DNA from 2 places in the Verrucosispora sp. FIM060022 genome. Region 2 is predicted to be linked to the other one. Evidence: riboswitches for the same ligand, from Rfam matches in the RefSeq annotation. Region 2 holds a riboswitch; the other holds the start of a gene.
The links. A riboswitch is a leader RNA that binds a small molecule or an ion and turns the genes downstream of it on or off. The one in region 2 is predicted to bind thiamine pyrophosphate.

Region 1 (6,159 bases), on a different contig from region 2:
TCCACCCCGTCGGGCAGCAGCGTACGCTCGTCGCCGATCACCTCCAGCTTGACCCAGTCGGTGTCGAACGCGTCCCTCGCCAGGTGCGCCACCTTCACCGCTTCCCCGGCGGTGTAGCAGCCGGCCGTGTTCGGCAGCAGCCGTACCCCGCACCGGTCCAGCAGATCCAGCAGACCGCCCGAGCCGCCGGGGACGGTGTCCACCCGGCGCAGGGCGAGGGTGACCAGCTCGGTGCCGGAGGCCCGGATCGCCTGCTCCAGCACGTGCAGGTTCGCCGCCCCACCGGTACCGAGGATCAGCCGCGACCCGAACCGGGTGCCGCCGATCTCGAAGCCGTCGGAGTCCATGGTCACCCGCCCTGCGCGGCGCTGAGCACCTCGACCCGGTCGCCACCGCGCAGCGCCGTCGCCGGCCAGCCGGTACGCGGCACCACCTCACCGTTCACCGCCACCGCCACCCCGCGCTGCTGCGGGGTGACCTGCCGAACCAGGTCGGCGACCGTGGCACCGTCGGGCACGTCCCGCTCGACACCGTTCACCGTCAACTCCACAGGTCCTCCTCCTTGCTGTCCGGGTGGAACCGGTCGGCCCGAAACGGAGTGAGCAGCGGGTCGTCCGTCCCCTCTCCGGTGATCAGGCCGGTGATCAGATCCGCGGTGACCGGGGTGAGCACGATCCCGTGCCGGTGGTGGCCGGTGGCCGCCAGCACGTCCGGTCGGCCCGGGAGCGGCCCGAGGATCGGCGCGTTGTCCGGGGTGCCCGGACGCAGCCCGGCGATCGTTTCCACCAGGTCGTACTCGGCCAACTCGGGCATCAGATCGACGGCGGCCCGCAGCAGCCGCAGCACCGCACCGGCGGAGACCGCCACGTCGGTGCGTTCCTCGACGGTGGCACCGACCACCACCTCGCCGCACTCGCGTGGCACCAGGTAGACGTGCTCGCCGTCGGCGTACCCCCGGATGACGTGCCGGAAGCCCGGCGGACCACCGTCGGGGGTGCGTAGCCGCAGCACCTGGCCCTTCACCGGGCGGACCGGCAGCCCGGTGAGGGCGGCGGCGCCGCAGCCGGCGGCGACCACGGTCACCCCGCCCGACGGCTCGGACAGCTGCCTGACCGGTTCGGTGACCAGCACCGCGCCGGCCCGCGCGGCGGCGAGGCGCAGCGCCGGCACCAGGCGCCGCGGATCGACCTGGTGGTCGGTGGCGGCGAGCGCGCCGCCGCGGACCCTCGGCGCCAGCGCCGGTTCGCGCTCCCGCAGCTGGGAGGGGCGCAGCAAGCTCACCGGCAGGCCCAGCCCCTGCTGGTACGACCACAGTCGACGCGCCTCGGCCAGGTCGTCGGCGGTGAGCCCGACCATCAGGGTGCCCTCGGTCCGGTACCCGATGTCGACCCCGGTCGCCTCGGTCAGCTCGGCGGCGAAGCCCGGCCAGCGTCGGGCGGATTCGGTGAGCAGCCCGGTCAGCTCGTGTTCGCCGAAGTACGCCTCGGCCACCGGCGCCAGCATGCCCGCAGCAACGTGCGAGGCACCCGAGCCCGGCGCCGGATCGTGCACCACGACGCGCAGCCCGCGTGCCGCGCACCGCCACGCGATCGCCAACCCGATCGGCCCCGCCCCCACCACCGTCACCTGCGGTGCAAGGAAGGGCCCCTTGTTAACGCCTCCGGTAGAGGAAGGGCCCCTTGTTAACACGCCAGCGCGTCCACGAACTCGGCTGCGGCGTGGGCGGGGTCGGCGGCCCCGGAAAGCGCGCCGACCACCGCCACCCCGTACACGCCGGCGGACCGCAACACAGGCACGTCCTCCGCCGTCACTCCCCCGATGGCGATCACCGGCACGGTGACCGCCTCGACCACCGCCCGGACGCCCGCCACGCCGATCGCCGGCGGCAGGCCGTCCTTGGTGGTGGTGGCGTGGCAGGGGCCCACGCCCAGATAGCTTGCTCCGGCGGCGACCGCCTCGGCCGCCGACACCGGCTCGCGCGCGGTGGCGCCCAGCACCGCATCCGGGCCGAGTACCCGCCGGGCCGTCGCCACCGGCAGGTCGTCGGCACCGACGTGGCCGCCGGACGCGCCCGCCGCCAACGCCACATGCAACCGGTCGTTGACCAGGCAGGTGACCCCGTACGGGCGGCAGAGCACCAGCACCTGGCGGGTCAGCTCGTACGCCTCGCGGTCGGTGGTGGTGTCCTCGACCCGGACCTGGACGACCAGTTCGGTGTGGGCCACCGGCAGGGCGGCGGCGAGCACGGCGAGCGCATCCCGCCCGGGGCGGGTATCGGTGATCAGATGCAGTCGTCCGAGGGACGGCACGGCAACTCTCCTCCCTGCGCCGGCATTACCCGGATCAGGTTCGACGGTCGGGGGCTGGCAGCCCCCCTCTCAGCCCGGTACACCGGGCTCCCGTGGGTTCGTTGGGTGTCACCGTACGTTGTTTCGGCTGTGCCGCCAACCCCCGTGCTGCCACACGAGCCGGGCCGTGGGCAGCCGCGTCAATCCGACTCGCCGGGACGCGGTGACCGAAAAAAGACCCCGATATGCAGCGACTCATGCCAATTCCCCAGGCCCTCGTTACCAATCTGTTACATCAATGAGTCTTGCTCGAAACCGATCGACGAACACAAATTGAATGATCGGCTCAGTTCCTCGGCAGCCAGACCCTCACCGTCAGGTACGAGCGCTCGGACCGAACCGGAGTAGTCACCGCCGCCCGCTCCGACCCGTCCCATACGGAAAGAGGAGACTTTCGTGCCCCGAACCCGCCGTCGACGAGCAACGCCCGGCCTATTTACTGTCGCGCTACTCGCCCTCGTACTCGTGCTGGCCGGTGCGCCGGCTCCGGTCACCGGCCCCGCAGCCGCCCAGGCCGCGAGCCGTACCGCTGCCGCTGCCGCCGCTGACCCGTACTCCGTCCTGGTGTTCTCCAAGACCGCCGGGTTCCGCCACGACTCGATCCCGGCGGGCATCCGGGCGATCCAACAACTCGGTACCGCGAACAATTTCACAGTCGTCACCACAGAGGACGGCGGTGCCTTCACCGACACCAACCTGGCCCGGTTCAAGGCGGTCATCTGGTTGTCGACCACCGGCGACGTGCTCAACGCCAGCCAGCAGTCGGCCTTCGAGCGCTACATCCGCGCCGGTGGCGGATACGTCGGCGTGCACGCCGCCTCCGACACCGAGTACGACTGGGCCTGGTACGGCCAGCTGGTCGGCGCGTACTTCAACAGCCACCCGGCGAACCAGACCGCAACCGTGAAGGTCGAGGACTACGCGCACGAGTCGACCCGGCACCTGCCGGAGCGGTGGTCCCGGTACGACGAGTGGTACAACTTCCGCACCAACCCCCGCGCCCGTCAGGTGCAGGTGCTGGCCTCGCTCGACGAGCGCAGCTACAGCCCCGGTAGCGGGGCGATGGGGCACGACCACCCGATCGCCTGGTGCCAGGGCTACGACGGCGGCCGGTCCTGGTACACCGGCGGTGGGCACACCCAGGAGTCCTTCTCCGACGCGGCGTTCCTTCAGCACCTGCTCGGCGGCATTCAGACCGCGGCCGGGGTGGTGCACTCCGACTGCGGTGCGGGCCGGGCCGCCAGCTTCGAGAAGGTGACGCTGGACAGCAACACCAGCAACCCGATGGAGCTGGACATCGCGCCCGACGGGCGGGTCTTCTACATCGAGCGCGACGGCCGCGTGCAGATCATCAAGCCGGACACCGGCCAGACCGTCACCGCCCTGCGGTTGAGCGTCTTCGCCGGCAACGAGGACGGCCTGCTCGGCATCCGACTCGACCCCAACTTCGCCAGCAACGGATGGGTCTGGCTCTACTACGCCCCGAGCGCGGGCGGCTCCCGCAACCACCTGTCCCGGTTCACCGTCACCGGTGACACGATCAGCGCGTCGAGCGAACGGGTCGTGCTGGAGGTGCCCACGCAGCGCAACACCTGCTGCCACATGGGTGGGACGATGACCTTCGACTCGGCCGGCAACCTCTACCTGGCCACCGGGGACAACACCAACCCCTTCGAGTCCAGTGGCTACAGCCCGTTGGACGAGCGTTCCGGGCGGGCGGACTACGACGCGCAGCGCACCGCCGGCAACACCAACGACCTGCGTGGCAAGGTGCTCCGGATCCGGCCGCAGGCCGACGGGACGTACACCATCCCGAGCGGGAACCTGTTCGCCCCGGGCACCGCCCGGACCCGTCCGGAGATCTACGCGATGGGCCTGCGCAACCCGTTCCGGATCGGCGTCGACCCGGTCACCAACGTGCTCTACGTCGCCGACTACGGCCCGGACGCCACCACCACCAACGCGAACCGGGGCCCGGAGGGCCTGGTCGAGTGGAACATCGTCGATCGGCCCGGCAACTTCGGCTGGCCGTACTGCCACGGCAACAACCAGGCGTACAACGACTACCAGTTCCCGTCCGGCCCGAGCGGGGCGAAGTTCAACTGCTCCGCGCCGGTGAACAACTCCCCCAACAACACCGGCCTGACCAACCTGCCGGCGGCCATCCCGGCCACTGTCGACTACGGCTACGGCGGCAACAGCCGCTTCCCGGAGATCGGCGGCGGCGGAGCGCCCATGGCCGGCCCCGTCTACCGGTTCGACCCGACCATCTCGTCCCGCCGCCAGTGGCCGGCGTACTTCGACGGCAAGTCGATCTTCGGCGAGTGGAACCAGTCGCGGATGTACACCATGCAGGTCAGCAAGGACGGCAAGACGCTTGTCGACATCAACCGGATCCTCGACCAGATGACCTTCGTCCGGCCGATGGACATGGAGTTCGGCCCCGACGGCGCGTTGTACCTGATCGAGTGGGGCAGCGGCTTCGGCGGCAACAACGGCAACTCCGGGGTCTACCGGATCGACTACACCGCCGGTGCCCGCGCCCCGATCGCGGTCGCCTCGGCGAACCCGACCTCGGGGGCGCCCCCGCTGGCGGTGAGCTTCTCCAGTGCCGGTTCCCGTGACCCGGACGGCGGGGCACTGACCTACGCCTGGACGTTCGGTGACGGTGGCACCTCCACCCAGGCCAACCCGACCCACACGTACACCCGGTCCGGCAGTTACACCGCGCAGCTTCGGGTCACCAACCCGGCGGGGCGGACCGCGGTGGCGAACGTGCCGATCACCGTCGGCAACACGGCACCGACCGTCACCATCGAGTTCCCGCCGGACGGTGGTTTCTTCGCCTGGGGTGACCAGGTCGCCTACACCATCAGCGTCACCGACCCGGAGGACGGCACGATCGACTGCGCCGACGTCGAACTCCAGGTCCTGCTCGGTCACGACGAGCACGCCCACCCGCTGGAGCGGCACACCGGCTGCACCGGCACGGTGCAGACCCAGCTCGCCGACGGCCACGGCGCGGACGCAAACGTCTTCACCGTGCTGGAGGCGACCTACACCGACAAGGGCGGATCCGACGGGGCCGAGCCGCAGACCGGCCGGGCGCTGAAGATCCTCCAGCCCAAGCGCAAGGAGGCCGAGTACTTCTCGGCCACCGGCCGGGTGGCGGGTGCCACCGGCGGCGGCACCGCCGGGGTCGAGAAGGAGACCACCGGTGACACCGCCGGCGGCGGGCAGAACATCGGCTGGATCGAGGACGGCGACTGGTGGTCGGTCAGCCCGGCCAGCCTGACCGGCGTCACGTCGATCCAGTTCCGGGTCGCCTCGGCCACCTCCGGCGGCCGGATCGAGGTACGCGCCGGTGCCGCGGACGGGCCACTGATCACCACCGCCACCGTGGCCGGCACCGGGGGGTGGCAGACGTACACCGACGTCACCGCGCAGATTCCCAACGGCGCTTCCTCGGAGGGCGGGCTGTACTTCGTCGCCCGGGACCCCAACCGTGGCACCGGAACCCTGTTCAACGTCAACTGGATGAACTTCGTCGGCCCCGGGGTGAGCGGCAACGCCCCACCGACGGTCACCGCCACGGGCACCCCGACCAGCGGGACCGCGCCACTGGCCGTGACCTTCACCGGTACGGCGACCGACCCGGACGGGGACACCCCGCTGACGTACGCCTGGGACTTCGGCAACGGTGCAACGGCGACCACGCTCAACGCCACCGCCACGTACACCACGCCGGGCAACTACACCGCCACCCTGACGGTCACCGACAGCCGGGGCGCGCGGGCGCAGGCCACGGTGC
Region 2 (6,159 bases):
CGTACCCGGGCAGAAGTTGGAAGGGGCCGGCGGTGGGCTGGCCGACAACCTGGCCGAGGCCGGCGGGAAGGTCGGCCGGGTGCCGCTGGTGGGTGACGAGTTGACGGCGCCGTTCGAACGGGCGGCAGACGCGGCGCGGTCGCTCGCCGAGGCTGGGCGTGACCAGCAGGAACTTGTCGACCAGTTGGCCCTGGCCCTGTCGGTGGGGGTGATGATCGTCCCGCTCGGGCTGGTGCTGTTCGGCTGGCTGCCGTTGCGGGTGCGCTGGATGCGCCGGGCCGGCTCGGCGGCGACGCTGGCCGCCGCACCCGCCGGTCAGGACCTGCTGGCCCTGCGCGCCCTCGCCAACCAACCACTACGCCGACTCACCCGCATCAACCCCGACGTGGCCCAGGCGTGGCGCGACGGCGACGAGCACACCATCACCGCCCTCGCCACCCTCGAACTCCGCCACCTGGGTCTCCGCACCCCCACCCCACCGTCCCCAGCCACCCGTCCGCGTTGATCAAGAGGTTTGCGTCATCATCGGCCCGAATTCCGGCGCAAGCTTCTTGATCAACGGGGCGAGGTGGGGACAGGCAGGGGGGTGGGTCAGGTGTTGGCCAGGCCGCTGGGGTCTTCGTCGTCGTCGATGTCGTCGTCGCCCCAGTTGCGGCGGGAGAAGGGCAGAATCAGCCAGAAGGTGAGGAACCAGAGTCCGGTGACAGCGCTGAGCAGGAAGGCGATCGGGCGGGCGAGCACGAAGTCGGTGATCAGCAGGACCGAGCTGACCATCGCGATCAGCATCAGGGCGAGGCCACCGGAGGCCATCAGGTGCGCGAACCGTACCAACTCCGGTTTACGTCCCTGACGGAACAGCGCGCGGTGGAACGCCACCGGCGAGATGATCATCGCGGTGGCGCCGGCCGCTGCGAGCAACGCGACGATGTAGACGTCCCGTTGGAACGGGCTGGTGCTGCCGAAGCCGTTGCTGAACGGCAGGGTCAGCAGAAAGGCGAAGAGGATCTGCACGCCGGTCTGCGCGACCCGCAACTCCTGCAACAGGTCGGCGAAGTTGCGCTGCCACCGCTGCTTCTCGGTTTCCTTGGACACCGCTGACCTCCGGGGGTACGGCCTGCCGCCGGACCGGTTCGGCGACGGCGGCAACGCTGATTGCCCCACCGCCGTCGATCCGAAACCGGTTCGCAGGACCACCGCCACTGCGCCCCGGCCAACCCGCCGCAGCGCTCAGGAGCCACGACGTTCAGGAAACCCGGCGTTCAGGAAGCCCGGCGCTCAGGAGCCGCGGCGGATCCGTCCCGCGTACCGGGCCTCCAGGGTGTCGTTGTGCGCGTCGCCGCCGGCGATGTTGGCGGACAGGTAGACCGGCGGACGTTCACCTGCCGCGAGCAGCCGGGCCACCACCTCCACCACGATCTGCTGGGCCAGCAACGCGGCGGTGATCGAGGAGACCGCACCGACCGCGCCACCGTCGGGCAGCGGCAGGGTCGCGTCGCCGTACGGGGCGCCGTTGTCCAGCACCACGTCGGCGAAGTCGGCGAGCTTGCGACCCGACGGATGGCGGGACTCCATCCGGGCCGAGTGTTCCGCCGAGGTGATCGCCACCAGCCGGTGGCCGCGCTCGCGTACCAGCGAGGCGAACTCCACCATCGCCCCGTTCACCCCCGAGTTCGAGGCGAGTACGAAGATGTCGGCCGGGTCGACCGGGGCGAGTTCGTAGAGGCGGTGGGCCACCGACGGGTCCCGTTCCAGCTTCGGTCCCAGCACATCGGCGGACGCTCCGCCGTGCAGCACCAGGTCACGCAGGGCGATCCGGTTGGTCGGCACCAGCCCGCCGGCCCGGCCGGCGATCTCCATCGCCAGCGCCTCGGAGTGGCCGGTGCCGAAGGCGTGCACCACCCCGTCGGCCCGGATCGCCTCGGCGATCAGGTCCGCAGCACGGGCCACCTGGTCCCGCTGACCCTGTGCCACCCGGTTCATCGTCGCGGTCACCACGGCCAGGTAACCGTCGGCACTCAACGTCATCGTCACTCCGCTTTCTCGCCGAACCAGCAACTCCGCCAGCCGCCAGCAACTCCGCCAGCCCTTCCGCCAGCCCTCCGCAGGCATCAAGGCACGACGGCACCATCGACGCCGGGCTCAGGCCGCGGAGCGCACCCGGGCCACGATCGCCTCGGCCAGCCGCGTCGGCACCTCGTCCGGAATCCAGTGGCTGACCCCGGCGATCTCGACGAACCGGTAGTCCCCCTGCACATGTTTGACGCAGGCTTCGGCAGCCGTACGCCCGATCGCCACGTCCCGGTCACTCCACACGAAGGTGGTCGGCACCCGCGACGGGCCGGTGGCCGCCAGGTCCGTCCAGGACATCGCCCGGTACCAGTTCAGCGCCGCGGTCAACGCGCCGGGCTCGCGCATCGGTTCGGCGTACGCCGACACCCGCGCCGCGTCGCCGACGCCGCGCAACATCCGGCGCAACCCGCGGGCCCCCAGGGCCAGCAGCGTCTTCTCGGCCACCCCGGGCCGGCGGAACAGCAGCATGTACGCCGAGCGCGCCTTCTGCTGCGAATCCTCGCTGAGCGCGTACGCCATGGCGGCCGGATGCGGCACGGAGACGGCGGTCAGCGTGCGGACCCGCTCCGGATGCTCGGCGGCCAGCGCCCAGGCCACCACGGCACCCCAGTCGTGCCCCACCACGTGGGCGGAGTCGACGCCGAGGGCGTCCAGCACGGCGGCCGCGTCGGCGACCAGCTCCGTCAACCGGTACGCCTCGACTTCGGTCGGTCGGGCGCCCGGCGAGTAGCCACGCTGGTTGACCGCGTAGGTGCGCAGACCGGCCACGTGCAGGGTCGGCGTCACGTCGTTCCACTCGCCCGCGTGCTGCGGGAAGCCGTGCAGCAGCAGCACCGGCTCACCGTGCTCCGGGCCGCCCGCCGTGACGTCGAACCGCATACCTCGGGCGTCGATGTGCATGACCCGCAGCCTACCGAGGTGGACGGTCAGTCGTACTGCTGCTTGGGGGTGGGTATCGGCCGCCAGGACTCGACCTGCAGGTAGGGGATCTCGGCGTCGTTGACCGGGTCACGACCGATCCGGTCGCTGTACCGGCCGATCACCTCGACCCAGGTGTCGTCGGGCAGACCGGCCGGCACGTCGCCGGTGAGGCCGAGCTTGACCGGCCGTCCGTCGGCCGCGCAGCAGGACAGCACCATGCGGGCCAGGATGGGTCGGCCGTCCTCGCCGGTGGCGAGGAAACCGGTCAACAGCACCCGCCGGTCGCCGATCGAGGCACCTCGGTCGAACAACGCCCGGGCCGCGTAGTCGAGGACGCTTACCGGCGCGGGGTCGGCGTCGGGCAGCGGCGGGTAGTCGGACTGTCGCGGGGCGTTCAGCGCGGTGCCGGACTGGCTGGCCGCGTACGAGCCGAGGGCCGGCGGGGCGACCAGCAGCAGGCCGAGCACGGGCAGGATGAGCAGCCAGCCGACGCGCGGTTCGTGGTGGGTGTGGTCGTCGTGGTCGTCGGCAGGTTCGTCGGAGCGGGTGCGGACCGGACGTAGCTCGTACCAGAGGGTCATGATCGCCGCGACCACCAGCAACAGACCGGCGGCGATCAGGAACGGTCGTAGCCCTTCCTTGACGTAGCGCAGGTAGAGGTCGGAGAGGCTGGCCCGCAGCACCGCGCCGCCGAGCAGCAGCAGGACCACCGCCTGGGCCTGCCGGTTCACAGCAGCACCGCCCCGACACCGACGGCGATCAGCAGGGCCACCGCGAACGTGGTCGGCGCGAACCGGAACGCGAACCGGCGGCCGAAGACACCGGCCTGCATCGAGATCAGCTTGAGATCGACCATCGGCCCCACCACCAGGAACACCAGTCGGGACGTGAGGGAGAACTGCGACAGCGAGGCGGCCACGAAGGCGTCCGCCTCGGAGCAGAGCGAGAGCAGCACGGCGAGTGCCGCCAGCGCCAGGATGGACAGCCAGGCGTTGTCGGCGAGGGTCTGCAGCCAGCGTTCCGGCACCAGGACGTTGATGCTGGCGGCGGCCATCGCGCCGAGCACCAGGAAGCCACCGGCGTGGGTGACGTCGTGCCGGACGGCGGCCCAGAACGCCCGCCCGCGCCGGGGGTCGTCCAACTCGGGTCGGCGCGGCATCCTGATCCACTCGGTACGCCCGAGACGCAGCCAGAGCCAACCCATCACCATCGCCACGACGAGGCTGGCGAGGCCCCGGGCGAGGACCATCTCGGGGTTGTCGGGGAAGGCGACCGCGGTGGCGGTCAGCACGATCGGGTTGACCGCCGGTGCGGCGAGCAGGAAGGCCAGGGCGGCGGCCGGGGTGACCCCGCGGCGGATCAGCGAACCGGCGATCGGCACGGACCCGCACTCGCAGCCGGGCAGCACCACGCCGGCCGCGCTGGCCGCCGGCACCGCCAGGGCCGGGTGCCGGGGCAGCGCCCGGGCCCAGAACGACCGGGGTACGAAGACCGCGATCACGGCCGAGAGCAGCACCCCGAAGACCAGGAACGGCACCGCCTGCACCATGATCGAGACGAACACCGTGGTCCAGGTCTGCAGGCGCGGATCGTCAAGCGCCCCGGCCAGCGGATCCCGAAAGATGATCAGCAGGATCAGCAGCGCGGCCAGCACCTCCACCGAGCCGATCCGGTCACCGAGCCATCGTCGGGGTGGCGTGGGGCCGTCCGGGTGGGTCGCCGGCGCCTCGGTGGTGACGCCGCCGGGACGGCCCTGCGGTTCGTCGGCCGGTACGGCGTGATCCGTGTCTGTGCTCACCCTGTCGTCTCTTCACCTGGGAGATTTGGCGGGCTGAGATTACCGTCCGGAACCGACAACGTCGATGAATGTCACGGAAACGGGTGGATGTGGCGGGCGGACGTACGGGCGGCTCGGGCCGCACCTGGCGTGACCTGCGTAGATCACATTGCCTGTTGATCTTTAAAGGTGTTAGCGTCGGCGAGACAACTTCACCTCCGACAGGGGAGCGCACAGCGCTGAGAGTGCGGGTTCGCCCGCAGACCCTCCGTACCTGATCTGGGTAATGCCAGCGCAGGGAGTTCGGTCCACCTCCAGCCCGCCACGGCCCGGTGCCGTCGGGCGCGGCGTGCGTCTTACCTGGTTCGAACACTGGACTGGGAGCAATCATGATTCGACCGACCGCCAACCGATGGCGCACCATCGACATCGTCGTGGCTGCGGTGATCGCCGTCGCCTTCGGTGTGATCTTCTGGGCCTGGGGGCTGCTCTGGCGGGCCGTTGACCCGGCCTTCGCCTTCTTCCCGGCCAGCCAGGCCATCATGTACGGCGTCTGGCTGATCCCCGCGGTGCTCGGCGGCCTGGTGATCCGCAAGCCGGGTGCCGCGCTGTTCTGCGAGGCGGTCGCGGCGACGGTCTCCGCACTGCTGGGCTCGGAGTGGGGCGGCGTCACCATCGTCCAGGGCCTGATCCAGGGCCTCGGCGCGGAACTGGCCTTCGCCGCCTTCCGCTACCGCTCGTTCCGGCTGCCGACCGCACTGCTCGCCGGCGCGATGACCGGCCTCGGTGCCGCCCTGTTCGACTTCTTCGTCTGGAACACCGCGTACGAACTGGTCAGCTACCGGATCCCGTACGCGCTGTTCACCATCCTCAGCGCCGCCGCGATCGCCGGCGTAGGCGCGTACGCCCTCACCAACTCCCTCGCACGCACCGGCGCCCTGTCCCGCTTCCCCTCCGGCCGCACCCAAACCCTCGTCTAACCCCCCGCCCCTGTTGATCAAGAAGTTTGCGTCTGTCGACCTGCATTTCTCGGACGCAAACGTCTTGATCAACGCGCGATGGCGGGGTGGTGGGTGACGGTGGGTGGGTGACGGTGGGAGGAGGGGGGTACGGGGTGGGTGGGGTGCGGCTGCGGGGGTTCGGGTGGCGGCATGCGGGGCGGCGGGCGTGGGCCGTGCGCGGGGTGGACCTGTGGGTGCGGCGAGGGGAACGGGTGTTGCTGCTCGGGCCTTCCGGGGCGGGCAAGAGCACGGTGCTGGCCGCTTTGGCGGGACTGTTGCCGGAGGACTCCGGTGAGCAGGAGGGCACCATCGAGATCGACGGTCGCCCGCCGGCCGAGGTCCGCGAACGGGTCGGCATCGTCTTTCAGGATCCGCAGTCCCAGCTGGTCA

Region 1: another riboswitch for thiamine pyrophosphate. It lies ahead of thiE (thiamine phosphate synthase); the one in region 2 lies ahead of EG812_RS23545 (ECF transporter S component).

What each region holds. Positions count from the first base shown of each region.
Region 1 is NZ_RQIV01000002.1:329,231-335,389, forward strand. Features, by position in the region: gene EG812_RS08010 (thiazole synthase) at 1-347, opposite strand, end outside; gene thiS (sulfur carrier protein ThiS) at 350-550, opposite strand; gene thiO (glycine oxidase ThiO) at 541-1,689, opposite strand; gene thiE (thiamine phosphate synthase) at 1,683-2,309, opposite strand; TPP riboswitch at 2,304-2,413, opposite strand; gene EG812_RS08030 (ThuA domain-containing protein) at 2,745-6,159, shown strand, end outside.
Region 2 is NZ_RQIV01000010.1:69,168-75,326, reverse strand. Features, by position in the region: gene EG812_RS23575 (hypothetical protein) at 1-505, shown strand, start outside; gene EG812_RS23570 (DUF6328 family protein) at 592-1,092, opposite strand; gene EG812_RS23565 (sugar isomerase domain-containing protein) at 1,276-2,025, opposite strand; gene EG812_RS23560 (alpha/beta fold hydrolase) at 2,140-2,970, opposite strand; gene EG812_RS23555 (TIGR03943 family putative permease subunit) at 2,997-3,722, opposite strand; gene EG812_RS23550 (permease) at 3,719-4,660, opposite strand; TPP riboswitch at 4,982-5,087, shown strand; gene EG812_RS23545 (ECF transporter S component) at 5,158-5,748, shown strand; gene EG812_RS23540 (ABC transporter ATP-binding protein) at 5,883-6,159, shown strand, end outside.